Regions from separate parts of the Agrobacterium fabrum str. C58 genome, predicted to be linked through region 3. Evidence: riboswitches for the same ligand, from Rfam matches in the RefSeq annotation. Region 3 holds a riboswitch; each other region holds the start of a gene.

What was found. A riboswitch is a leader RNA that binds a small molecule or an ion and turns the genes downstream of it on or off. The one in region 3 is predicted to bind cobalamin.
Region 1: linked by a shared signal. The riboswitch ahead of ATU_RS04345 (CbtB domain-containing protein) and the one ahead of ATU_RS17820 (acyl-CoA thioesterase) in region 3 are both predicted to bind cobalamin.
Region 2: linked by a shared signal. The riboswitch ahead of nrdH (glutaredoxin-like protein NrdH) and the one ahead of ATU_RS17820 (acyl-CoA thioesterase) in region 3 are both predicted to bind cobalamin.

What each region holds. Positions count from the first base shown of each region.
Region 1 is NC_003062.2:872,911-880,484, forward strand. Features, by position in the region: gene ATU_RS04315 (superoxide dismutase) at 1-541, shown strand, start outside; gene ATU_RS04320 (manganese-dependent ADP-ribose/CDP-alcohol diphosphatase) at 654-1,505, shown strand; gene ATU_RS04325 (helix-turn-helix transcriptional regulator) at 1,497-2,228, opposite strand; gene ATU_RS04330 (LysE family translocator) at 2,363-3,007, shown strand; gene ATU_RS04335 (c-type cytochrome) at 3,208-3,642, shown strand; gene ATU_RS04340 (c-type cytochrome) at 3,730-4,650, shown strand; cobalamin riboswitch at 4,717-4,944, shown strand; gene ATU_RS04345 (CbtB domain-containing protein) at 5,106-5,288, shown strand; gene ATU_RS04350 (CbtA family protein) at 5,300-6,010, shown strand; gene ATU_RS04355 (hypothetical protein) at 6,015-6,329, shown strand; gene ATU_RS04360 (type 1 glutamine amidotransferase family protein) at 6,434-7,000, opposite strand; gene ATU_RS04365 (GNAT family N-acetyltransferase) at 7,022-7,510, opposite strand.
Region 2 is NC_003062.2:69,475-77,048, reverse strand. Features, by position in the region: gene recF (DNA replication/repair protein RecF) at 1-1,004, opposite strand, end outside; gene ATU_RS00345 (alpha/beta hydrolase) at 1,156-2,268, shown strand; gene nrdF (class 1b ribonucleoside-diphosphate reductase subunit beta) at 2,298-3,272, opposite strand; gene nrdE (class 1b ribonucleoside-diphosphate reductase subunit alpha) at 3,289-5,475, opposite strand; gene nrdI (class Ib ribonucleoside-diphosphate reductase assembly flavoprotein NrdI) at 5,463-5,861, opposite strand; gene nrdH (glutaredoxin-like protein NrdH) at 5,875-6,096, opposite strand; cobalamin riboswitch at 6,405-6,628, opposite strand; gene ATU_RS00320 (nucleoside triphosphate hydrolase) at 6,761-7,390, opposite strand; gene ATU_RS00315 (ATP-binding cassette domain-containing protein) at 7,387-7,574, opposite strand, start outside.
Region 3 is NC_003063.2:916,558-924,131, reverse strand. Features, by position in the region: gene ATU_RS17830 (GNAT family N-acetyltransferase) at 1-350, opposite strand, end outside; gene ATU_RS17825 (LysR family transcriptional regulator) at 401-1,288, opposite strand; gene ATU_RS17820 (acyl-CoA thioesterase) at 1,291-2,121, opposite strand; cobalamin riboswitch at 2,219-2,427, opposite strand; gene ATU_RS17815 (DUF1852 domain-containing protein) at 2,725-3,708, shown strand; gene ATU_RS17810 (methionine synthase) at 3,734-4,762, shown strand; gene ATU_RS17805 (hypothetical protein) at 4,919-5,281, shown strand; gene ATU_RS17800 (sugar ABC transporter substrate-binding protein) at 5,398-6,327, opposite strand; gene ATU_RS17795 (ABC transporter permease) at 6,361-7,326, opposite strand; gene ATU_RS17790 (ABC transporter permease) at 7,323-7,574, opposite strand, start outside.

The DNA of each region.
Region 1 (7,574 bases), on a different replicon from region 3:
CGAGACGCTCGAGTTCCATCACGACAAGCACCACAAGGCTTATGTCGACAACGGCAACAAGCTGGCTGCAGAAGCCGGTCTTTCCGACCTGTCGCTCGAAGAAGTCGTGAAGAAGTCGTTTGGCACCAATGCCGGCCTCTTCAACAATGCTGCCCAGCACTACAACCACGTCCATTTCTGGAAGTGGATGAAGAAGGACGGCGGCGGCAACAAGCTGCCGGGCAAGCTGGAACAGGCATTCGCTTCCGATCTCGGCGGCTACGACAAGTTCAAGGCAGATTTCATCGCTGCCGGCACCACGCAGTTCGGCTCCGGCTGGGCATGGCTCTCCGTCAAGAACGGCAAGCTTGAAATCTCCAAGACCCCGAACGGTGAAAACCCGCTGGTTCACGGCGCAGATCCGATCCTCGGCGTCGACGTATGGGAACACTCCTATTACATCGACTACCGCAACCTGCGTCCGAAGTACCTCGAAGCCTTCGTTGATAACCTCATCAACTGGGACTACGTCCTGGAGCGTTACGAAGCCGCTGCCAAGTAAGGCTTGGCGAACGGAATTTTTCGAACACCCGGCCTTCGTGCCGGGTGTTCTGCTTTTGGCATGTCGCGCGGTGTCACAAGCCTGTCATCAGCCGGGTTTATCGCGGCGCATCATGACTGAAAAAAGCACACCCCTCTTCTCCTTCGGCATTGTCGCCGATCCCCAATATGCCGACGCCGATCCCCGCCCGGATATGGGCCGTTATTATGCCGAAAGCCCGAAAAAGCTGGCTGAGGCGATCAATGTCTTCAACAGCGAGGACCTCGCCTTCGTGGTGACGCTCGGCGATATCATCGATCGCGGCTTTGAAAATTTCGATGCGATCCTCAGCGTTTATGACGCGCTTCGCCACCCCTCGGTGCTGCTGCCGGGCAATCACGATTTCGCCGTCGCCCCCGAGCATCTTTCCGCCATCCACGCCCGCCTCGGCATGAAGGCCCCCTGGCATGATTTTGCCATGAGCGGCATCCGCTTCGTCGTGCTTGACGGCAACGATGTCAGCCTCTTCGCCCCGCCACCTGATGATCCGCGCCGCCTGGTCGCGCAGGAGCGGTTGAAGCGCCTCTGGGATGTCGATGCGATCAATGCGCAGGACTGGAACGCCTCACTCAGTGACAAGCAATTCGAATGGTTGCGCACCATTCTGCAACAGGCGGATGCGGCCGGCGAAAGAGTAATCGTGCTGTGCCACTATCCCGTCTATCCGGAAAACGCCCACAACATGTGGGATGCGCCGCGCATCCTTGATCTTCTCGGTTCTCACTCCTCCGTTGCCGCATGGTTCAACGGCCATAATCACGAGGGTAATTACGGGACGCTCGGCACCACCCACTTCGTCAATTTCAAGGGCATGGTGGATACGCCCGACCAGAACACCTTTGCCATCGCCGATGTCTTCGCCGATCGGATCGCGATTCGCGGTTTTGGACGCGAGGAGGATCGGGTGTTGCAGTACTTACGGTAAAGTGACGCCTGAGATCGGCCGCCCCAACTCTCCACCCGGCTGGCCGCTCTGCCAGCCGCTCATCCACAATCGCCGCAGCTTCTCGCCTTCCATCTTGAAGAAGCTGCCCGTCGCGGCACAATCAAGCACCCGGTCCGAACGGAAATTGCGGATGGCGTGGCGCAATTCGCACCAGGCGACGATATTCACCGTCTCGGAATAATAGATCACCGCAATCGGCCGGATTCGCCGCTGCGTTTCCACGCCGCTTTCGTCGCTATAGCACAGGTCCAGCCGCTCTTCATCGCGCACCGCCCGCCTGACCGTTGCAAGGTCGATGCCGGCGGGCGCGGGGGCGATGCTGCCCCAGGCGTGCAGGGCATTGGCGGAAAGTGTCTTCGACAGCGGTTCGGGCAGGGAGGCGGCGATCTTGTCGCTGACCTTTTTCGCCGCCTGGCGCAATTCCGCGTCACCGGAGCGGTCGACCATGGCGAGCGCCAGCACGATCGCCTCCGTCTCCTCGATGGAAAACATCAGCGGTGGCAGGTTGAAGCCGGGACGCAGGATGTAACCGACGCCGCGCTCGCCTTCGATCGGCACACGCATGGTCTGAAGCGCGGCGATATCGCGATAGACCGAGCGCGCGGTCACCTCCAGCATGTCAGCAATTGTCTGCGCGGTCACCGGGCGGCGCGCCAGCCGCAGGATCTGGATGATCTCGAACAGTCTCGACGCCTTGCGCATATTGTACATTTCCATGTGATAGGGCGACACAACTGACACAACGTTGTCAGTTGGCATTTTTTATAAGCGGAAAAACACATTGAGAAACAAATGCTTTCCCGAATGTGTCATCATCTTCTTTAAGGGATCCTGACATGAATTACGCTGAAAATCTCTGGCTTTTCTTCCTGCTCCTGTTCGGCATCATCATCCTGCCGGGCATGGACATGATGTTTGTGCTGGCAAGCGCGCTGACCGGCGGCAGGAAAACGGGGCTTTCTGCGGCAAGCGGCATGAGTGCTGGCGGCATGGTGCATTCTCTTTATGGAGCCGCCGGTGTCGGGTTGCTCGCCACCTGGCTGCCATCTCTGTTTCTGCCGCTTCTTGTCGGCGGGGCTGCCTGTATGGTCTGGATCGGCTTCGGCCTGATGCGCAGCGCCATCACCGTCAATGGCGATGAGGCGCAGGCAAGCACCTCTGCCAGAAAGGCATTCTGGAGGGCGGTGATTACCTGCCTTTCCAATCCCAAAGCCTATCTTTTCATGATGGCGGTCTATCCGCAATTCATCAAACCCGGCTTCGGGCCGATCTGGATGCAGGGGTTGGTGATGGGGGCAATGGTGGCCGTGACGCAGTTTGCCGTCTATGGAACCGTGGCCCTGACGGCCGACAGAAGCCGCGCCTGGCTTATCTCCTCGCCCGCTGCCACGATTTTCATCGGCCGCGCCGCAGGCTTTCTGCTGATTGCCGCCGCCCTCTTGACTTTTTGGGAGGCATTTTCCTGGAGCATGGGCGAATGATTGAGGATGTCGCGCAATTTCAGCCAGCCGTCAGATACGTGCCATAAAGCCAATCCCGGCCCCGCACCGGAGCCTCGTCTAGACTTCTGTTTTCACGGCGGAATTCACCGCAATGTGACTTCTTTTCGCCATCCGGAAAGGGCATCCTCGCCCGGTTCGATAAAGCGCCGGTGTCCATGCCGGAATCAAGGAGAGTGTGCATGAAACTGAAAACCATCACGGCGGCCATGCTGTTCGGCTGTCTTTGCGCCGGAGCTGTTTATGCTGCCGGCGAAGTCGAAAAACGTGAAGGCATGATGAAGCAGATCGGCGGCTCCATGGGTGCGCTTGCCGCCATCTCCAAGGGCGAAAAGCCCTTTGACGCTGCCGCCGTCAAGGCTGCCGTGACGACCATCAGCACCAATGCCAAGGCTTTCCCCGACCAGTTCCCCGTCGGCTCAGAGACAGGCAGCGCGGCTGCTCCCGCCATCTGGGAAAACTTCGACGACTTCAAGGCCAAGGCCGCGAAGCTCGGAACGGATGCCGACGCGGTTCTCGCCAATCTCCCCACCGATCAGGCCGGCGTCGCCACCGCCATGAAGACGCTCGGCGCCGATTGCGGCACCTGCCACCAGACCTATCGTCTGAAAAAATAATCGAAGCCTCTGAAAACGCCGCCCATCGGCGGCGTTTTTCGGCACGAAAGGCATCTGACCGGGTCAGGTGAGAATGGGGAGAGGGGTATGTCCTCCATCTGGACGAAGCTTGTTGGCGGGGCAGTGGTTGCGGCCATTGCGGGCTACGGAATTTTTGCCTGGGTTACCGCACCAGAACGTCAGGCGCCGAGCCATTGGGTGAGCCTCGGTGAGCCGGATCTCGCCAATGGCGAAACCCTGTTCTGGGCCGGCGGCTGCGCAAGCTGTCACGCCGCACCCGATGCCAAGGGCGAGGGGCTGCTGACGCTTTCCGGCGGGCAGGCGCTGAAAAGCCCTTTCGGCACCTTTCACGTTCCCAATATTTCCTCTGATCCGCAGCACGGCATCGGCGGCTGGACGCTGGCGGAATTCGGCGATGCGATGACGCGCGGCGTCGCCAAGAACGGCGAACATCTTTACCCGTCCTTTCCCTATGCTTCCTATGCCCGCATGACGCAGAAGGACATCAACGATCTCTTCGGTTATCTGAAGGTCCTGCCCGCCAGCCAGAATGATGCGCCGGATCACGAGCTGCCTTTCCCCTTCAACCTGCGCATGGCGCTGGGCGGCTGGAAATTCCTTTATTTCGATCCCGCCGCACCGCCACGCGTCGAACTCGCCAATGCCAATGCCGAATTGCTGCGCGGCCAATATCTGGTGGAAGGGCCGGGCCATTGCGGCGAATGCCATACGCCCCGCGACGCGCTCGGTGGTTTCCTTGCCGATAAATGGCTGGCCGGTGGCCCCAACCCGGAAGGCGAGGGCCGTATTCCCGACATCACCCCCGGTTCGCAAAGCATCGGAAGCTGGGCCGAAGCCGATATTGCCAGCTATCTCGAAACCGGCTTCACGCCGGAATTTGACAGCGTCGGCGGCTCCATGGTCAAGGTGCAGCAGAACATGGCGCATCTGACCACCGAAGACCGTGATGCGATCGCCGCCTATCTCAAGGCCATTCCGGCACGATAGCCCTCAGCCGAGGCAAGGCACGCGGGTCGAAAGCAGGCCTGCCATTGACTCCTGCATCTGCCCGACGGATAACATGTCCGTGATGGTTCCTTCCGGGCGTTCCGGAAGGTGAAAAGGGAACACGATAGGGACAAATCCTCATTCGTGGCTGCCCCCGCAACTGTGAGCGGAGAGCCTGAAACGAAATGCCACTGGCAAGCCATCTCGCCTCCATCAAGGGGGAAGGCAATGCCGGGAAGGTGTTTCAGGTTTTGACCCGTAAGCCAGGAGACCTGCCATCACGGAAATATCCATGCCGGCGGGGTGTCCGGAAGAGCGGAATTTCAGGGTGGCGCAATCATGCCTCCCTGTATCAGTCTCGTATCCCCGTGGTGAAGTATATCGTATGCGGTCCTGCGGTGTTTGCCGTTCGGCCGCGTCTAAAGGCGCGGGGTCGCGCCGGGAGAGGGGTCACCATGTCCACCAACCTGAATACGGCCAATTCAGCCGTTTCCGTAAAAACAGCCAGCGTCGCGCAGTCGCTGACAGCGATCGTGCTTGGCCTGTTCGTCGTCGGTTTTGTCGGCTTTTCCCATGTGGAAGCCGTTCACAATGCCGCGCATGATACGCGCCATGCCAATGCCTTCCCCTGCCATTGAGGGGAAACGGCATGTCATTTTTTCGCAATATCGTCTTCACCGCCATTCTCGTCGGCATTCTCGGCGGTTTCGCCGTGTCTGCCATGCAGGCTTTTGGCACCACGCCGCTTATCCTGCAGGCGGAAACCTTTGAAAGCGCCGGCGAAGCGCCCCACAGCCATGATGCACCGGCACCCGGTGCTGCCGTTCCCGCCCATGAGCACAATGACGAGGCCTGGGCTCCGGCCGATGGTTTCGAGCGCACGGCCTATACCGTCGCCGCCAATGTGCTGACCGCCATCGGCTACGCGCTGGTGCTGACGGGCCTCATTTCGCTGCGTGGCACCAATACCGGCTGGCGTGAGGGGCTTCTCTGGGGCGTCGCCGGCTTTGCCGCCGTTATGCTCGCCCCGATGATCGGCCTGCCGCCGGAACTGCCGGGAAGCCCGGCCGCCGCACTTGAGGCGCGGCAGATCTGGTGGCTCGCGACCGTCGCCGCAACCGCAGGCGGCATTGCGTTGATCGCCTTCCGCCGCGAACCTTGGGCGGTGCTTTTGGCGCTGGTGTTGATCGTCGCGCCGCATGTGATCGGCGCACCCCTGCCGCCGGAAGGCGAACACGCGCTGGCACCGTTGCCGCTGGAGCGTCAGTTCATCGTCGCCGCCACCATCACCAGCTTCGTCTTCTGGGCGCTAATCGGCACGTTGAGCGCGTTTTTCCTGAAGCGTTTCCAGCAGGCATAAGCCCATGCAGGACGCAGCGGAGTGGAGTGAGGAACTCGATGCGCTGCGTTTTGCCGTTCCCGGTCACGGTGCGCCTTGCGCCGTGCACCGCCTTGCCTTCAAGGCAGTTCTTGGGGCAACCCCGGAGCGCGAGGCGGCTCTCGCCTGTTTTCATGAACACGAAGCTGCTTTTATCGCTGCGGCGCTCAGCAAGATAAAGCGCGCAAATTTGCCCGCCGGCCGCAGCCTGCATCTAAACAGCCGCGATATTCGCCGTGCGATTTCAGGTGAGGGTGAGGAGCCTGCTGCGCGTGTCTGCCGGTTGCTGGATCGGGGGTAATGAGTGAGAGTGCAAAGACGTCCGTATTTTGCACTACCTCATTCCTGTGACAAGCACAGGAATGAGGGTGTTGGGCTTAGCGGCCGACAATATTCGCGTACGCCTCAGCGATGCTCAGCCGCAAAAATCTGAAGTTCCGCCTCGGCTTCCGGACCAAAGAGGCCGAGGCTTTTCAGAATTTCCACCGCGAAACTGACCGGCGCGCTGCCGGCCGCAGTGACGACGCCGCCATCGCTGACCGCCCTCGGCTGATCGCGATAATGAGCCTCACCGCGATAGGCCGGATACGCCTTGTGCGATGCCAGCGCATTGCCGGTATGGGCGACATCGTTGAGCACACCCGTGCCGCCGAGCGCGCTTGCCGCCGCGCAGATGCCGGCGACCAGCCGGTCCCTGTCGCGAAACCGCTTGACCAGCCCGCCAAGATCGGCAGCCGTTCCCTTTTCCCAGCTGAGACCGCCGGGAATGACGAGCGCATCGATGTCAACGGGATCGAGCGCGTCATAGGATGTGTCCGGCGTCACCTTCAGCCCGCCCATCGAGGTCACGGGCATGCCATCAGGCGTGGCGTGCACGATCTCGACACCGAGATAGCTGCGCGCTGCCGCCGCAAGCAGCGCCGGTTCCCAGTCCGCAAAATCCTGCGCGAGCGCAATGGCGATCCGTGTCATGGCCGTCTCCGTGGGTTTTAATCAGGCGATGGACTGCATGTAGCGCATGCCGGTGACCGGCCGCGGCGCGAAATCCATGTTTTCGTAGAAACGATGCGCCGCCACATTGCCGGTCGTGGCGCTGACGGAAAGATAGTCACAACCAAGGCGCTTGGCGATATCCCGCGCACGGGACACCAGATGCTGGCCGGTGCCATGGCCGCGATGACCGTCACGCACGAAGAGATGATGCAGCTCCAGGCCGCGCCGGCCTTCCTGCGCCCTGTAGAGCGGCAAAAGCAGGGCGTAACCGATCAGCGCGTCATCGGCTTCGGCCACCAGCCCATGCACCCAGGGGAGCGGGCCGAACAGGTCGCGCTCCAGCTTGGCCGGCGTGATGGCCGCCGCATCGCCGTGGTAGGAGGCAAGCAGGGTGATCATCTCGTTGAGCTCGGGCAGATCGGTCTTGCGCGCGCCGCGGATGATGACGACGGGGGGTCTTTCCAGTGTAAGGGAGCTATCTTCGGTCATTTTTTCGGTCCTTTGGTCTTATCGGTGCCGTCAGGACGTTTGAAAACAACAAAGCCGCCTGACG
Region 2 (7,574 bases), on a different replicon from region 3:
AGGGCGGCTCGCCTGCCCTCGTCCAGATGAGCGGCAATTTCGTCCAGCAGCAGAACTGGCGCGTAACCGGTCATATTGGCTGTCAGCTGCGCATGGGCAAGCACCAGCCCCACCAACAGCGCCTTCTGCTCCCCGGTCGAACAGCGTTCGGCTTCCATGTTCTTTTCCGCGTGGCGCACGAAAAGGTCGACCCGGTGCGGCCCATCCAGCGTGCGGCCTGCGGCTGCGTCCCGATACCGACCATCCCGCAGCATGAGACCATATTCGTCTTCCAGATCGACAGCCGGGCGGTTCAGCCTGTCATCCATAAAGCCGGCGAGCGACAACGTTGCCGACGGAAAGGCTGCATTGCCGGCCCTGCCTTCAATCAGGGTCTTCAACAGGCCGAGCATTTCATAACGGGCGACCGCCATGGAGATGCCGAGTTCGGCCATCTGTTTTTCTATGCCGTCCAGCCAGACCGGATCAAAACGGCCTTCCGAAAGCAGGCGGTTGCGGCCGCGCATGGCTTTTTCGAAATCGCTTGCCCGCCGGCCGTGGCCCGGATCGAGCGACAGGACCAACCGATCGAGAAAACGCCGGCGGTCCGATGAAGAACCGGTAAAGAGGCCATCCATGGCGGGCGTCAGCCACAGAACCCGCAGATGGTCGGTCAATTCATCGACGGACTTCACCGGCGTACCGTTCAGCCGCAGGCGACGTGACACTACCTCGCCATCACCCTCGATCCCGGTGCCGATGGCGACTTCGCCATCCATGCCATCAACATCGGCGAAGATCGAAAAACCGGTGGCTTCCGCGCCAACGCGCGTAACGTCGGACAGGACCGCACGGCGCAGGCCGCGTCCCGGCGAAAGAAACGAAACCGCCTCCAGAAGGTTGGTCTTGCCGGAACCGTTGTCGCCGGTCAGCACCACATGGCGCTCATCAAGCACAAGTGCGGCAGCCGCATAGTTGCGGAAGTCCGTAAGTTTCAGTCGGGAAAGCGACACCTTGTTCGTCATCATTACGGCCTAAAACGAAGCTGGCCGGATGGCAAGGTGGCGAATGCCAGACCCCATCGACCAGCACCAAAACCACGCGAATTATTCAGTAGTGGCAACTTTTTTAGCGGGCAGCTATTTATGGACTTTCATTGTCACCGGTAACCCGTCCATGCGCCTCATTATTTCTCTCGTTCTTATGATCAGCCTTCTGTCGTCCTGCGCCGGGCGGCCGGGAGCGGACGTGCTGCAAGCCGTCAATACGAGGGCGAAGGACGCGAAAATCGTTACCGCCTATGTGGCGAGTACACGTGAAAAAAGCGAAGAGGCAAAAAAGGGGTTCAGCGCCCTTCGCGCGGCCGAGCCGAACTATGCCCGCTTCGATATTTCGATACCACCGACCCACAAGAGTGGAAAAATAGAATGGTCGACCGGCAAACCTGATGCGAAAAAGGATTTCGTCGTCACAAAGGCGCAGATGCTGAGCAAGACAAGTTTCACCACCGATCTCGGCGATATTTCCCGCTCCGGCAAACAGATCGCGCTTTTCGTGCACGGTTATAATTACAGCTATCAGGAAGCACTCTTCCGCGCGGCGCAGATGGCTGCCGATGCAAATATGGATGGTGTACCGCTGGTCTTTTCCTGGCCGTCGCAAGCCAACCTCACCGGTTATGTGGCCGACAAGGAATCAGCGACCTACTCGCGTGATGCACTGGCCACATTGTTGACCGACCTTACCCGGCAGACCCCGCGCAAAAGCATTGTCGTGTTCGGTCACAGCATGGGCGGCTGGCTTGTCATGGAGGCGTTGCGCCAACTGCGCTTCGAGGGCCGAAATGACGTTATCGCCAAGCTGCAGGTGGTGCTGGCCGCACCCGATATCGATGCCGATGTCTTCCGCAAGCAGATCGAGGTGGTCGGCAGGCTCAATCCGCCCCTCACAGTCCTGGTCTCCAAGGATGACCGCGCCCTCAAGGCGTCGTCCATCCTGGGCGCAGACGTGACGCGGATCGGCGCACTGGATGTCGCCGATCCCCAGGTGCAGGAGGCAGCATTGAAGGAAGGTGTTCAGTTCGTGGATATTTCCAACCTGAAAGCCTCGGATCCGCTCAACCATGACCGCTACGCGGCGTTGGCGTCGCTGGTGCCGCAGCTGGAGGCAAGCCGGAACGGCAATGGACAAAACGGCATCGGTCGCGCCGGCGCCTTCGTGTTCGATGCAATCGGCGCAACCGTCTCCAGCCCCTTCCGGCTTGCGAGTCAGGTGGTGAACCCGCAATAGTTTGTGGACTTGTGCTGACAGTCCCGGCTTCAGAAATCCCAGTCTTCATCCTCGGTGGCGACCGCCTTGCCAATGACATAGGACGAGCCGGAACCTGAGAAAAAGTCGTGATTTTCATCGGCATTGGGTGAGAGCGCCGAGAGGATCGCCGGATTGACCCGGCAGGCTTCGGCGGGAAACAGCGCTTCATAACCCAGATTCATCAGGGCCTTGTTGGCGTTGTAATGCAGGAACTGCTTGACGTCTTCCGTTAGGCCGACGCCGTCATAAAGGTCTTCGGTATATTTCGCCTCATTGTCGTAAAGCTCGAGGAGGAGATCGAAGGCGAAATCCTTGATCTCCTGCCTTTGCGCCTCGCCAAGACGGTCCAGCGCCCGCTGGAACTTGTAACCGATATAATAGCCGTGCACGGCCTCATCGCGGATGATGAGGCGGATGAGGTCTGCCGTGTTGGTGAGCTTGGCGCGGCTTGACCAGAACATCGGCAGGTAGAAGCCGGAATAGAACAGGAAGCTTTCCAGAAACACGCTGGCGATCTTCTTCTTCAGCGGATCGCCGCTGTCATATTCCCGCATGATGATCGCGGATTTGCGTTGCAGGAACTCGTTCTCCTCAGACCAGCGATAGGCATCATCGACGTCAGGCGTGGAGCAGAGCGTCGAGAAGATCGACGAATAAGAACGGGCGTGCACGGCCTCCATGAACGAGATGTTGGAGAGCACCGCCTCCTCATGTGGCGTCGCCGAATCCGGCATCAGGCGCACGGCGCCTACACCGTTCTGGATGGTGTCGAGCAATGTCAGCCCGGTGAAGACACGGATCGTCAGTTCCTGTTCTTCCGGCTTCAGTGTTCCCCAGGAGGGAATGTCGTTAGAAAGCGGGACCTTTTCAGGCAGCCAGAAGTTCGAGGTCAGGCGGTTCCAGACTTCGAGGTCCTTGTCATCCTCAATGCGGTTCCAGTTGACCGCGCGGATGCGGGACGCTGGTTTTACGGCGATGTTCATTCTCTTGTCCCTCAAATCAGAGCGTGCAGGAAACGCAGCCCTGAACCTGCGTGCCTTCCAGCGCCATCTGGCGCAACCGAATGTAATAGATGGTCTTGATGCCTCGTCTCCAGGCGTAAATCTGCGCCCGGTTGATATCGCGCGTCGTGGCGGTATCGCGGAAGAATAACGTCAGCGACAGGCCCTGATCGACATGCTGGGTGGCCGCCGCATAGGTGTCGATGATCTTTTCCGGCCCGATCTCATAGGCATCCTGATAATATTCGAGATTATCGTTCGAGAGATAGGAAGCCGGGTAATAAACGCGACCGATCTTACCCTCTTTACGAATTTCGATTTTCGAAACGATCGGATGAATGGAAGAAGTGGAGTGGTTGATATAGGAGATCGAGCCCGTCGGCGGCACGGCCTGAAGGTTCTGGTTATAGAGGCCTGATGCCATGACGTCCTGTTTCAACGCCGTCCAGTCTTCCTGCGTCGGAATGGCAATACCGGCCTTTTCGAACAGGTCGCGGACCTTTTCCGTCGCGGGCAACCATTCCCGGTCGGTATATTTGTCGAAATAGTCGCCCGAGGCATATTTGGAGTTCTCAAAGCCCTTGAAACTCTGGCCCCGTTCCACGGCGAGCCGGTTGCTGGCACGGATGGCGTGATAGGTCACGGTGTAGAAATAGATATTGGTGAAGTCGATACCTTCCTCCGAACCGTAGAAGATGCGCTCACGCGCCAGATAACCGTGCAGGTTCATCTGGCCAAGGCCGATGGCGTGGCTGGCATCATTGCCCTTTTCCACCGAAGGAACGGAGGAAATATGACTCATGTCCGATACGGCGGTCAGTGCCCGGATGGAGGTCTCGATCGTCTTGCCGAAATCAGCGGAGTCCATGGCAGAGGCAATGTTGAGCGAGCCGAGATTGCACGAGATATCCTTGCCCATATGGCTATAGGAGAGATCGGCGTTGAACTCGCTCGCTTCGCTGACCTGCAAAATTTCCGAGCAGAGATTGCTCATGCTGATGCGGCCGGCGACCGGATTGGCGCGGTTCACCGTATCCTCGAACATGATGTAGGGGTAACCGCTTTCGAACTGGATTTCGGCGATCACCTGGAAGAATTCACGTGCCTTGATCTTCTTCTTGCGGATGCGGCTGTCGGCAACCATCTCGTGATATTTTTCGGTGACCGAGATCTCCGTCAACGGCACGCCATAGACCCGCTCCACATCATAGGGCGAGAACAGGTACATATCCTCATTGTTGCGGGCGAGCTCGAAGGTAATGTCGGGGATGACGACGCCGAGCGACAGGGTCTTGATACGGATTTTTTCGTCAGCATTTTCGCGTTTGGTATCGAGGAAACGCATGATATCAGGGTGGTGGGCATGCAGATAGACCGCGCCCGCGCCCTGGCGTGCACCCAACTGGTTGGCGTAGGAAAAGCTGTCTTCCAGAAGCTTCATGACAGGAATGACGCCGGAAGACTGGTTTTCGATCTGCTTGATCGGTGCCCCGAATTCGCGAATATTGGTCAGGGACAGCGCCACACCGCCGCCACGCTTGGAAAGCTGGAGAGCCGAATTGATCGAGCGGCCAATGCTTTCCATATTGTCTTCCACGCGCAGCAGAAAACACGAGACCAGCTCGCCGCGGCTTTTCTTGCCGGCGTTGAGGAATGTCGGGGTTGCCGGCTGAAAACGGCCGGAAATGATCTCGTCCATGAGATCACGGGCCAGCTGCTCGTCGCCGCGCGCAAGAGCCAGCGCCACCATGCAGACCCGGTCCTCGTAACGCTCGAGATAACGTTTTCCGTCGAAGGTCTTCAGCGTATAAGACGTGTAATATTTGAACGCGCCGAGGAAGGTCGGAAAACGAAACTTCCGGGAATAGGCCTCGTCATAGAGGTCACGGACGAAATTGAAGGAGTACTGGTCCAGCACTTCCTGCTCGTAATATCCCTCCGTTACCAGATAATCGAGCTTCTCCCGCAGATTATGGAAGAAGACGGTGTTCTGGTTGACGTGCTGGAGGAAATATTGCCGGGCAGCCAGACGGTCCTTGTCGAGCTGGATCTTTCCGTTCTCGTCATAAAGGTTCAGCATCGCGTTCAGCGCGTGATAATCCAGTCCCGTATCAACCGGTTTCTGGCTTGCGGCTACGGGCTGTTTGGCATCCTTGCGCAGCGCGCTTGAGGTCAGCGTGTCCAAAATCGTTCCAATCCATGTTTGACGTTGGCGACATCTTCTTCCGTGCCGAGAAGCTCGAAACGATAGAGAAACGGCACCGCGCATTTGCGCGAGACGATATCTCCGGCGGATGCGAAAGCTGCGCCAAAATTCGTGTTGCCCGCCGCGATGACACCGCGAATGAGATTTCGGTTGGAGGGCTCGTTCAAAAACCGGATGACCGGCTTCGGCACGGCCCCTTTCGTGCCGCCGCCGCCGTAGGTGGGAGTAACGAGCACATAGGGCTCCGACACCTGAGGCACATCTTCCTCAGCGCCAAGCGGCAGGCGAAACAAACGCCGTTCCAGTTTCAGAAGGAAACGATGGGTGTTTTCAGAACGGCTGGAATAATAGACGATCAGGCCCATCGCCCCCGCCGCCTCAGCTGATCGAGCCGATCATATCAGGCCGGAAACCTGCCCAATGGCGCTCGCCAGCGACGACGACGGGAACCTGCATGTAGCCGAGGCCGCGAACATGATCGAGGGCATCCGTATCTTCGGAAATGTCGATAATCTCATAGGGAACGCCGATGCGGTCGAGCGCGCGATAGGTGGCTGTGCATTGGACGCAGGCGGGCTTGCTGTAAACGGTGACGGTCATAATTTCCCTTTCGAAGCCGATTTCGGACACGGCTCAACATTGCCGATTGCAATCGCAATCGGGTGGCGATGGATCTGTCATTCAGGCGAGGCGCGCGGCTTGAGAGTTCGTCGTATTTTCAGGCGGGAAAACCGGTTCCCATTCCCTGACATACTCCAAGCCGCGGAAAATCACTTTCTACGCCGACGAGCGTAGCAACTCAAAGAAATGCACTGGCATGACTTCACCCCGAAGCTTGTTCTGGAGGGGCAGAAAAGGGCGCACGCAAATCATTTGCGTCAAACACCTTCCTCCGGACACCCCGCCCGTGGACATTTGCGCTCAAGGCAGGTCTCCTGACTTGCGGGTCACAACATCTATTCCAGCCTTCCCGGAGCTTTTGGCTCCAGTGGCTCAAATCGGAACGATGCTCGCCGCTCACAGTTGCGGGGGCAGTTTCGGCCTTGCTCCGCCGTGATGGCGTTACGCACCGAATTCCCGTCTTAGCTCCCAACCCTAGCGAATCGGAAGAACCTTGAACACCACATATAGTATATGAGGAAATTTTCTCGTCAATAAGTAGACACACAAAAGCCCCACCCTGTGGATCAAAAAGATTCAACACATGGTCAACAAAGGCTTAACGGCAGATCGGAACTGCCACTCAAGGGGGAAAAGTGTTAATCTATTCCCAGATATCGATGTGGATATCGGCGGGACGGGCGTTTTCGATCACCCTTTTTCCGTTGGGAAGATCGTTTTCAAACAGTTTGGCGTGGATTTGAGCGGCATTGAGCCCATAGCCCTGCCATCTGTTGCGCAGCCTCTCTTCAAGCACCGCGACGGATGGACCCACAAAAATGGTGAGATCGAAACTCCCGGAAAGCACCGTCCATGGCGCCTCGTTGAGCAGCAGATAATTGCCCTCGGCAAGGATCAGGCGCGTGTCCGGCGCAATCGCTCGGGCGGAGGCAATGGCGATCTCGCGGGAGCGGTCGAAAACCGGGACAAGAACTTCCTGCCCGCCCTCGCGGACGGCGGAGACGATATCAAGGAAGCCACGCACGTCGAATGTTTCGGGCGCACCCTTTCGTGACAGCAGACCCCGTTCTTCGAGAATTCCGTTGTCCATATGGAAGCCATCCATGGGCAACACGGCGGCCGTTTCGCCGCGAGCGCGCAAGGCATCACAAAGCGCGTCCGCCAGCGTGGATTTGCCGGCCCCTGGGGGACCGGCAATGGCAATGATGAAACGGGATTGACCCTCTGCCCGTCGAAGCACGTCTTCGACGATCGTCTCAAGCTTCAGCGTCATGCGGCAAGCGTTTCCTGGGGCGCTTCCTTGGCACCGGTCATGAAGGCGACGGCATCCGACATCGAATAGTCCTTCGGATTGATGACGCAAAGGCGTTTGCCCAGCCGATGAATATGGATGCGATCCGCAACCTCGAACACATGCGGCATGTTGTGCGAGATCAGAACGATCGGCAGACCGCGTG
Region 3 (7,574 bases):
CCTGGCTCCAGATAGACCCGGGCGATCTGACACACCCCGTCCGCGTCGCGGTAGCGATCTCGAAAGCGCTCTCTCGTTGATGGCTTTTTCTCAAGAGCGTAGAGACCTCCAGCGGCGACGATGCGTCCTCCGTCGTCCCGGACGAGAAGAAAACCTCCTCGCTCCCCGTTCGAAAACCAGTTTTCGGGAGCTGCTTTCAACAGTGAGTCCAGATCGGAGTGCCAGGCCGGCGTGTAACCGATCCCGTAGAATTCATTGATGATCCGTAGACAGAAAGCTCGCGCTTCTGCTTTTACCTCACTTGCGGCGTCATCTGCCAGCCATGCCGGCGATGAGTTCCAAACATGCATATAGACGCTTCCTCCTGCCAGGGCTGGCGAACTGATCGAAAATCGGCGCGTCAGGCTAATATTTGACGCGACGTCTCGAGAAACCCGGCGATGAAATCGACAGTATCGTCACCATCTCTTAAACCGAGATGGATGCTTTTCTGGATACCGCTCTGACCGATGCGGACGGCGCGGACACCGAGTGCTGCCGCTTCCCGTCGCACCAGCCAATCGGGAATGGCGCTAACCCCGCGGCCTGCCGCCACGAGCTGGAGCATCATTTCCGTCGTTTCGATATTGCGGTGATGACGCGGGCGGCAATTGGCAGGTACCAGGAATTGCGAGAACACATCCAGCCGCTCCGGCGGTACCGGATAGGTGAATAGCGTCTCATCCAGCAGATCCGCAGGTTCGGCATGGCGTTTCAACGCCAGCGGATGATCGACTGGCACCGCGAGCACCAGTTCGTAGTCGAACACCGGCAAATAGTGGACCCCGGCCATCTCAATCGGATCCGGTGTGATCAGGATATCGATTTCATATCCAGCCAGTGCCGCCACGCCGCCGAAAGCGAACGAGGTCGTCAATTCCAAGCCCACATCCGGCCATTCCATGAGGTAGGGTTTTGTGACACTCATTAGCCACTGGTGGCACGGATGGCACTCCATGCCGATCTTGAGCGAGCCTCGCTGCCCGTGGCGATAATCCGACAGAACATTCTCAGCCCTCTCGATCTGGGGCAGAACGCGCTGTGCCAGCGTCAGGATGTAGCGGCCTGCGTCGGTGAGACGAAGGTTGCGGCCATCCTTTTCCCACATCGCCACGCCGTACCGATCTTCCAGCTTGCGGATGGTGTGGCTGAGAGCCGACTGGGATACATTCAGCCGCTCCGCCGCGGCCGTGAGGCTGCCCATGCGATCGACTTCACGCAGGATCGAAAGATGTTGCCTGTCCAGCATGGTTATGCTCCTCCCTTTTCCAGGGAAAAGGCTTCGGCCGGGTCGCGAATGGTAGCCGGCCGGTGGTCCTTGTCGACCGCCACCATGGTGAAGTGTCCGGTGGCCGTGATGTGTCTCTCGCCTGTCAGAAGATTTTCGGACCAGAGTTTTGTCTGGATCGACATGGAGCTGCGGCCCACGCGTTCGACGTGTGCCTGCGCCTCGACAATTTCGCCGATCTCGATTGCCCTTGCAAAATCGATGCGCTCGGATGAGGCCAGCACCACCAGCTTGCCGCAGTAGCGCGACGCTGCAACAAAAGCGGCTTTGGTCATATAGGCAATAGCTTCGCCCCCGAACATCCGGCCGGCGCTGTTTGCCTGATCCGGAAAGACGATCTCGACCATGGTGACGGCATCGCTTGGATCAGGTGTCTCTTCAGTGAGGAGTTCGGGCAGGACATAGCTCGCGGCGTCCTCACCTTCCGGTATGGCCACCATATGGAAGATGCCCCGCGTACAGGTGTGTTGCTGGCGGCCGATAATGGTTTCCGCCACCATTTCCACCTCGACCGTGAGGGAACGGCGTCCAGCCTTCACGGGTCTCGCCGTGAATTCGACGATATGCCCGATGCGCGCGGGTTGTCTGAAGTCGATACGTTCGCAGGAGGCAGTCACGAAGGGTGTCCGTCCGAAGCGGGTCGCCGCAATGAAGGCGACCCGATCCATAAGGGCAAGGCCGGTCCCCCCGAAGAGAGTGCCGTGATGGTTGGTATCTCCGGGAAAGACGATATCGATGAGACGGGTTGTCGCGCCGTGCTGAGCAGGCTTTTCTATCGTTGCGATCTCTGTCATCGGCTCTGCCTCAGGTTGCGGCAGGGCGGGACATGACGCAGAGGCAAAGGCACGGGAATACCTATCGCGAAAGCGGCACTCCGGGACACCCCGCCCGTGGACGTTATCTATCGCGGCAGGTCTCCTGGCTTGCGGGTCATAGCTTTGGTCCGTCTTCCCGAGGCCGGCCTCAGTGACATGATGGACTTTCGCTCGTCGCTTACAGTTGCGGGGGCAGCTTCGGATTCAGGCTGTGATTAAAGCCCTCACCGAATTCCCTCTTAGCTCCGGACCTTCGTCCGCAGAACCACGATGGCTAACCAATGTCGCATGTCGTTGAACTGGTCAAGGCATCTATCACCGGAATGTCATGGAAGCGTTGAGGGGTTCGCAGCAGAGGATCTTTAGTCCGGCGCTACGCCAAATCATGAACGTGGCTCATGCTTCAATGAGATAAAACCATTTTTACTCGATCAATGTCTCAGGCATATATCACGCACAGTCTCAAGTATGGGCAGCAGGAATGTTGCAGGCTGGAGATAATTGAAAATAATGTTTCGTATATCCTGAAGCATAAGTCAAAAATTTCAGGTTTATATCGGGAGACAAGGACGTCGAATCGCGATGAGTAGAGATTTTAATTTTGATATTAAGAGAGTTACTTTTAATGAAGATTATCATCCTTCAGAAAACACGCGTGTTACGACCAACTTCGCCAATCTGGCTAGGGGAGAGAACCGTCAGGAGAACCTGCGCAATGCCCTGAGGATGATCGACAATCGTTTCAACACACTGGCGCATTGGGATAACCCTGAAGGCGACCGCTATTCTGTCGAGCTCGAAATCATATCCGTCGAAATGAATATTGGTGCTGAAGGCAGGAATGATGCTTTTCCGCTGATTGAAATCCTGAAAACGAACATCGTTGATCGAAAAACCAACGAGCGCATTGATGGCATTGTCGGCAATAATTTTTCTTCCTATGTCCGCGATTACGACTTCAGCGTCTTGCTGCCGGAGCACAACAGGGACCGGCCCCAATTCAGCACGCCAGACAAATTTGGCGATCTGCACGGAAACCTGTTCAAGTGTTTCCTGAACTCGGCTGCTTACAAAGAGAATTTCAACAAGCCGCCAGTCATATGCCTGAGTGCATCAAGCAGCAAAACCTATCACCGAACTGACAATCAGCATCCTGTACTGGGTGTCGAATACCGGCAGAATGAGTTCTCTTCGACCGACCAATATTTCAAAAAAATGGGGTTGCGGGTCCGCTATTTCATGCCTCCGAATAGCGTTGCGCCATTGGCTTTTTATTTTGTCAGTGACTTGCTTGGCGACTACACCAATCTCGAGCTCATCAGCACCGTCAGCACGATGGAGACTTTTCAGAAGATCTATCGGCCCGAGATTTATAACGCCAATTCTGCGGCGGGCGCTCGCTATCAGCCGGACCTGAACCACCAGGATTATTCACTCACTCGAATTGTCTATGATCGGGAAGAACGTAGCCGGCTAGCTATCGAGCAGGGCAGGTTTGCCGAGCAGCATTTCATCAGACCATATCGGTCCATTCTCGAGAGATTATCTTCTGATTGCGCCCGTTGACGACCAAAACACAAGGTAACCTATCATGAAAACACTGTTGCCCACGTCAACCGCCGGCAGCCTGCCAAAACCCTCTTGGCTTGCACAACCTGAAAAACTCTGGTCACCCTGGAAATTGCAGGATGAGGAATTGATTGAGGGCAAAAGAGATGCCCTGCGATTGTCCCTGAACGACCAGCAACAGGCAGGCATCGATATCGTCAGTGACGGCGAGCAGACGCGCCAACATTTTGTCACGACGTTTATCGAGCACCTCAGCGGCGTTGATTTTGAAAAACGTGAGACCGTCAGAATTCGTAATCGCTACGATGCCAGTGTGCCGACGGTCGTTGGCGCAGTGTCTCGCGAAAAGCCGGTTTTTGTTGAAGACGCCAAATTCTTGCGTCAGCAAACCAGGCAGCCCATCAAATGGGCCCTGCCGGGTCCCATGACCATGATCGATACGCTCTATGACAGCCACTATAAAAGTCGCGAAAAACTGGCCTGGGAATTTGCCAAGATCCTCAATCAGGAAGCCAGGGAACTGGAGGCTGCTGGTGTCGACATCATTCAGTTCGACGAGCCCGCATTCAATGTCTTTTTTGACGAGGTGAATGATTGGGGCGTTGCCACGCTCGAGAAGGCAATCGAAGGGCTGAAGTGTGAAACTGCCGTGCATATTTGCTACGGTTACGGCATCAAGGCCAATACGGACTGGAAAAAGACTCTCGGGTCGGAGTGGCGGCAATATGAGGAAGCTTTCCCCAAACTGCAGAAGTCCAATATCGATCTGATCTCGCTGGAATGCCACAACTCCCGTGTTCCGATGGATCTCATCGAGCTCATTCGGGGTAAAAAAGTGATGGTTGGCGCCATTGACGTGGCAACCAGTGCAATCGAGACCCCCGAGGAAGTCGCGGATACACTGCGAAAAGCGCTTCGGTTTGTAGATGCCGACAAGCTTTATCCCTGCACCAATTGCGGCATGGCACCCCTCTCGCGTCAGGTCGCAAGAAGCAAGCTGAATGCTTTGGGTGCAGGGGCGGAAATCATCCGAAGGGAGCTTTCGGTTTAGTGCTGGCTAATGCATGCCGGTTTACCCCTTAAGGGGGAGCACGGGGGGAATGCCGGCGGGTGCGGGGTCATATCCGCCATTGCCTCTCACGGCAGAGGCGTTATCATGGTCGTGCTGTAAGATGATAAGCTTTGGGAGGAGCGATACGTGAGACGGATGTGGCCAGACGAATTTGCCTTTCTGCTTGATGATGCGGAAGAGGTAGACCTTCATATTCCACCGGTAGCACATGACGATGGTTCGCCCGGCAAAGCGATATCCAGAAGGGCCCTGAAAGCCCGTATCAGCCAGCAGGATTTTGAGAAAATCTGGCCTCTCGCAGAGGTTCGCTATCGGTTGAACGGCAGGTTTACGGGCAAGGCGATTACGCTGATCGCCAACAACCCTCATTACCAGAAATGGCACCCCTCCGATGGTGGCAGTGTCGAGAACGTGTCCGATAGCGGCCAGAAACACACGACGCCCTATGTGATGGTGCACTTTCTTCTGGATGATGTTCGCGAACATGCTGAAGCCTGAAGTCCGCGGAGCCGTTTTCTGCCGATGACGATGGAATAAGCCGCGCAACCCAGATAGTTGCGCGGCCTGCTTTACATGCTGGCGCGTGACGCCCGCTTTTGTCCGTGTTGCATCGTTCAGAAGGCGGGTTTTTCCTTTTCCACATTCGCCTTCGTCACAACCGTCAGCGGAATAGGCAGACGGGCGTCGATTTTCTTGCCGTTCAGGACATCTGCCATGGCGTTGATTGCCAGCAGGCCGTCCTCGATCGGGGATTGTACGATTGTGGCGTACATTTCACCGTTCCTGATCGATTCGAAGGCGTCTTTCTGGCCGTTGATGCCGACGATCGGCGGTGTCGCCTTGCCGGATTTTGCTTCTTTCCAGGCGTCGATGAAGCCGCGCGCCATGGTGTCGTCATTGGCATAAACGCCGGCGATCTTGTCGCCGAAACGGGTGATCAGGTCGCGGCTGGCGACAAGCGCCTTCTGCTGGTCGAAATCCGCATTGACCGTATCGAGAACTTCGATCTTGCTGCCGAGTGCCTTCAGCTTGGCGTTGAAGCCGTCGACACGGCCGATGGTGGTGCCATTGCCGGCCTGGCCGGCGATGATGACGATGGAGCCCTTGCCATCCAGCGCCTTCTGAAGCGCCTCGGCCGCCATTTCACCTTCGGAATAGACATCCGGGCCGGTGAAGGAGGTAACAAAGGGTTTGGCCGCATCATTCATCGGCGAATTGATGAGATTGACGGGAATGCCGGCCGCCTTGGCCTTGGCCAGGCCGGGAATATAGGCCTGCGGATCAAGCGGCCATAAAATGATGCCGGCCGCCTTGCGGGCAATGCAGGTGTTGATCTGCTGCACGCCGGTCTGGACGTCGAAATTCTGGCTGAGGCTGAGAACCTCAACGCCGAGTTCCTTCGCCCGCGCATCGATGGCCTTGTTGGCCGGCGTGACATAGGCGTGGGAATCGGCGGCCGTAACGTAACATACCGTCTTGGCCTCGGCGAAGCCGGCCGAGGCGATAAGCGCCGCCACACCGGCAAACAAGGTCTTTTTATTCATGATCACAAACTCCTCCTTAAGTGACATGTCTGGTTAAAGGGATTTCAGTATCGGCATTGCCGGACGCGGTCTTGCGCGCACGGTACGGTCAAGCACGACCAGCAGGATCAGGATCAGTCCGTTGACGATCTGCTGGACGTAGGCCGGCACGGACTGGAACTCCATTGCCGTGGTCAGTGCCGCAATCGTGAGAACACCGCCGAGCGTGCCCAGCGCGGACCCGCGGCCGCCTTCCAGCCGGGTGCCTCCCACCACAACGGCGGCAATGATGACGACGGTGATTTCCGCACCGAAGACGGGCGAACCGGTATTGGTCGTCAGGCTTTCGAAAACGCCTGCCAGACCGGCGAGCGCACCCGCGAAAATGAAGCCGAGGAACAAGGTTCTGCCCGATGATATGCCGCTTGCCTCGGCGGCGACGGGGTTCGATCCGACTGCGAACAGGTTGCGGCCTGAAACGGTGCGCCGCAGCCAGAAATCGAGCATCACGATGCCGGCCATAAACAGGGCGCTGCGGGTCGTGAAAATTTCCGCATAGACCTGCGACAGGGTGACAGCGAAGGTAATGTCGGTGCCGGACACCGGCTGGCTGCCGGTGATCCAATGCGCCAGCGACCGGAAGATCAGCATGCTGGCGAGCGTCGCTACCAGCGCATTGATCTTGAAGACAACGGTAAGAATGCCGTTGAAGACACCTGCGGCAATACCGGTCAGCACCCCGAGCGCTGCCGCCGGCCATATGCCGAGCTCAGCCTGCAGCGAAATCGCCACGATGCCGGAGAGCGCAAAGACCGCGCCGACGGAAAGATCGATCTGGCCGGCGATAAGCAGCACCGTCAGGCCGATGGCGACGATGCCGATCGATGCGCCGCGATCGAGACCGAGGCTAGCGGTGGTGAGGCTGACAAAGCCGGGCACGGTCAGTGCGGCAATGACCAGCGTCGCGCCCAATATGATCGTCACGCGATAGCGCGACAGTGCAGACAATAATTCGTTCATGCCACGGCCCTCCGGCGAAGCGCGACGTCGAGGGCGACCGCAAAGGCGATGAGCAGCCCGAGGACGAAACCCTGGATCGGGGTGGGAACGCCCTGTAGCACCATAACATTGGTCAAGAGCTGGACGAGGCCGAGGCCGGCGATGGCGCGCGGCACCGAGCCGAAGCCGCCCATGATCGAGATGCCACCAACCACGACGGCGGTGATGGCGCTGAATTCATAACCCGTTCCGACCAGTGGACGTGCGCT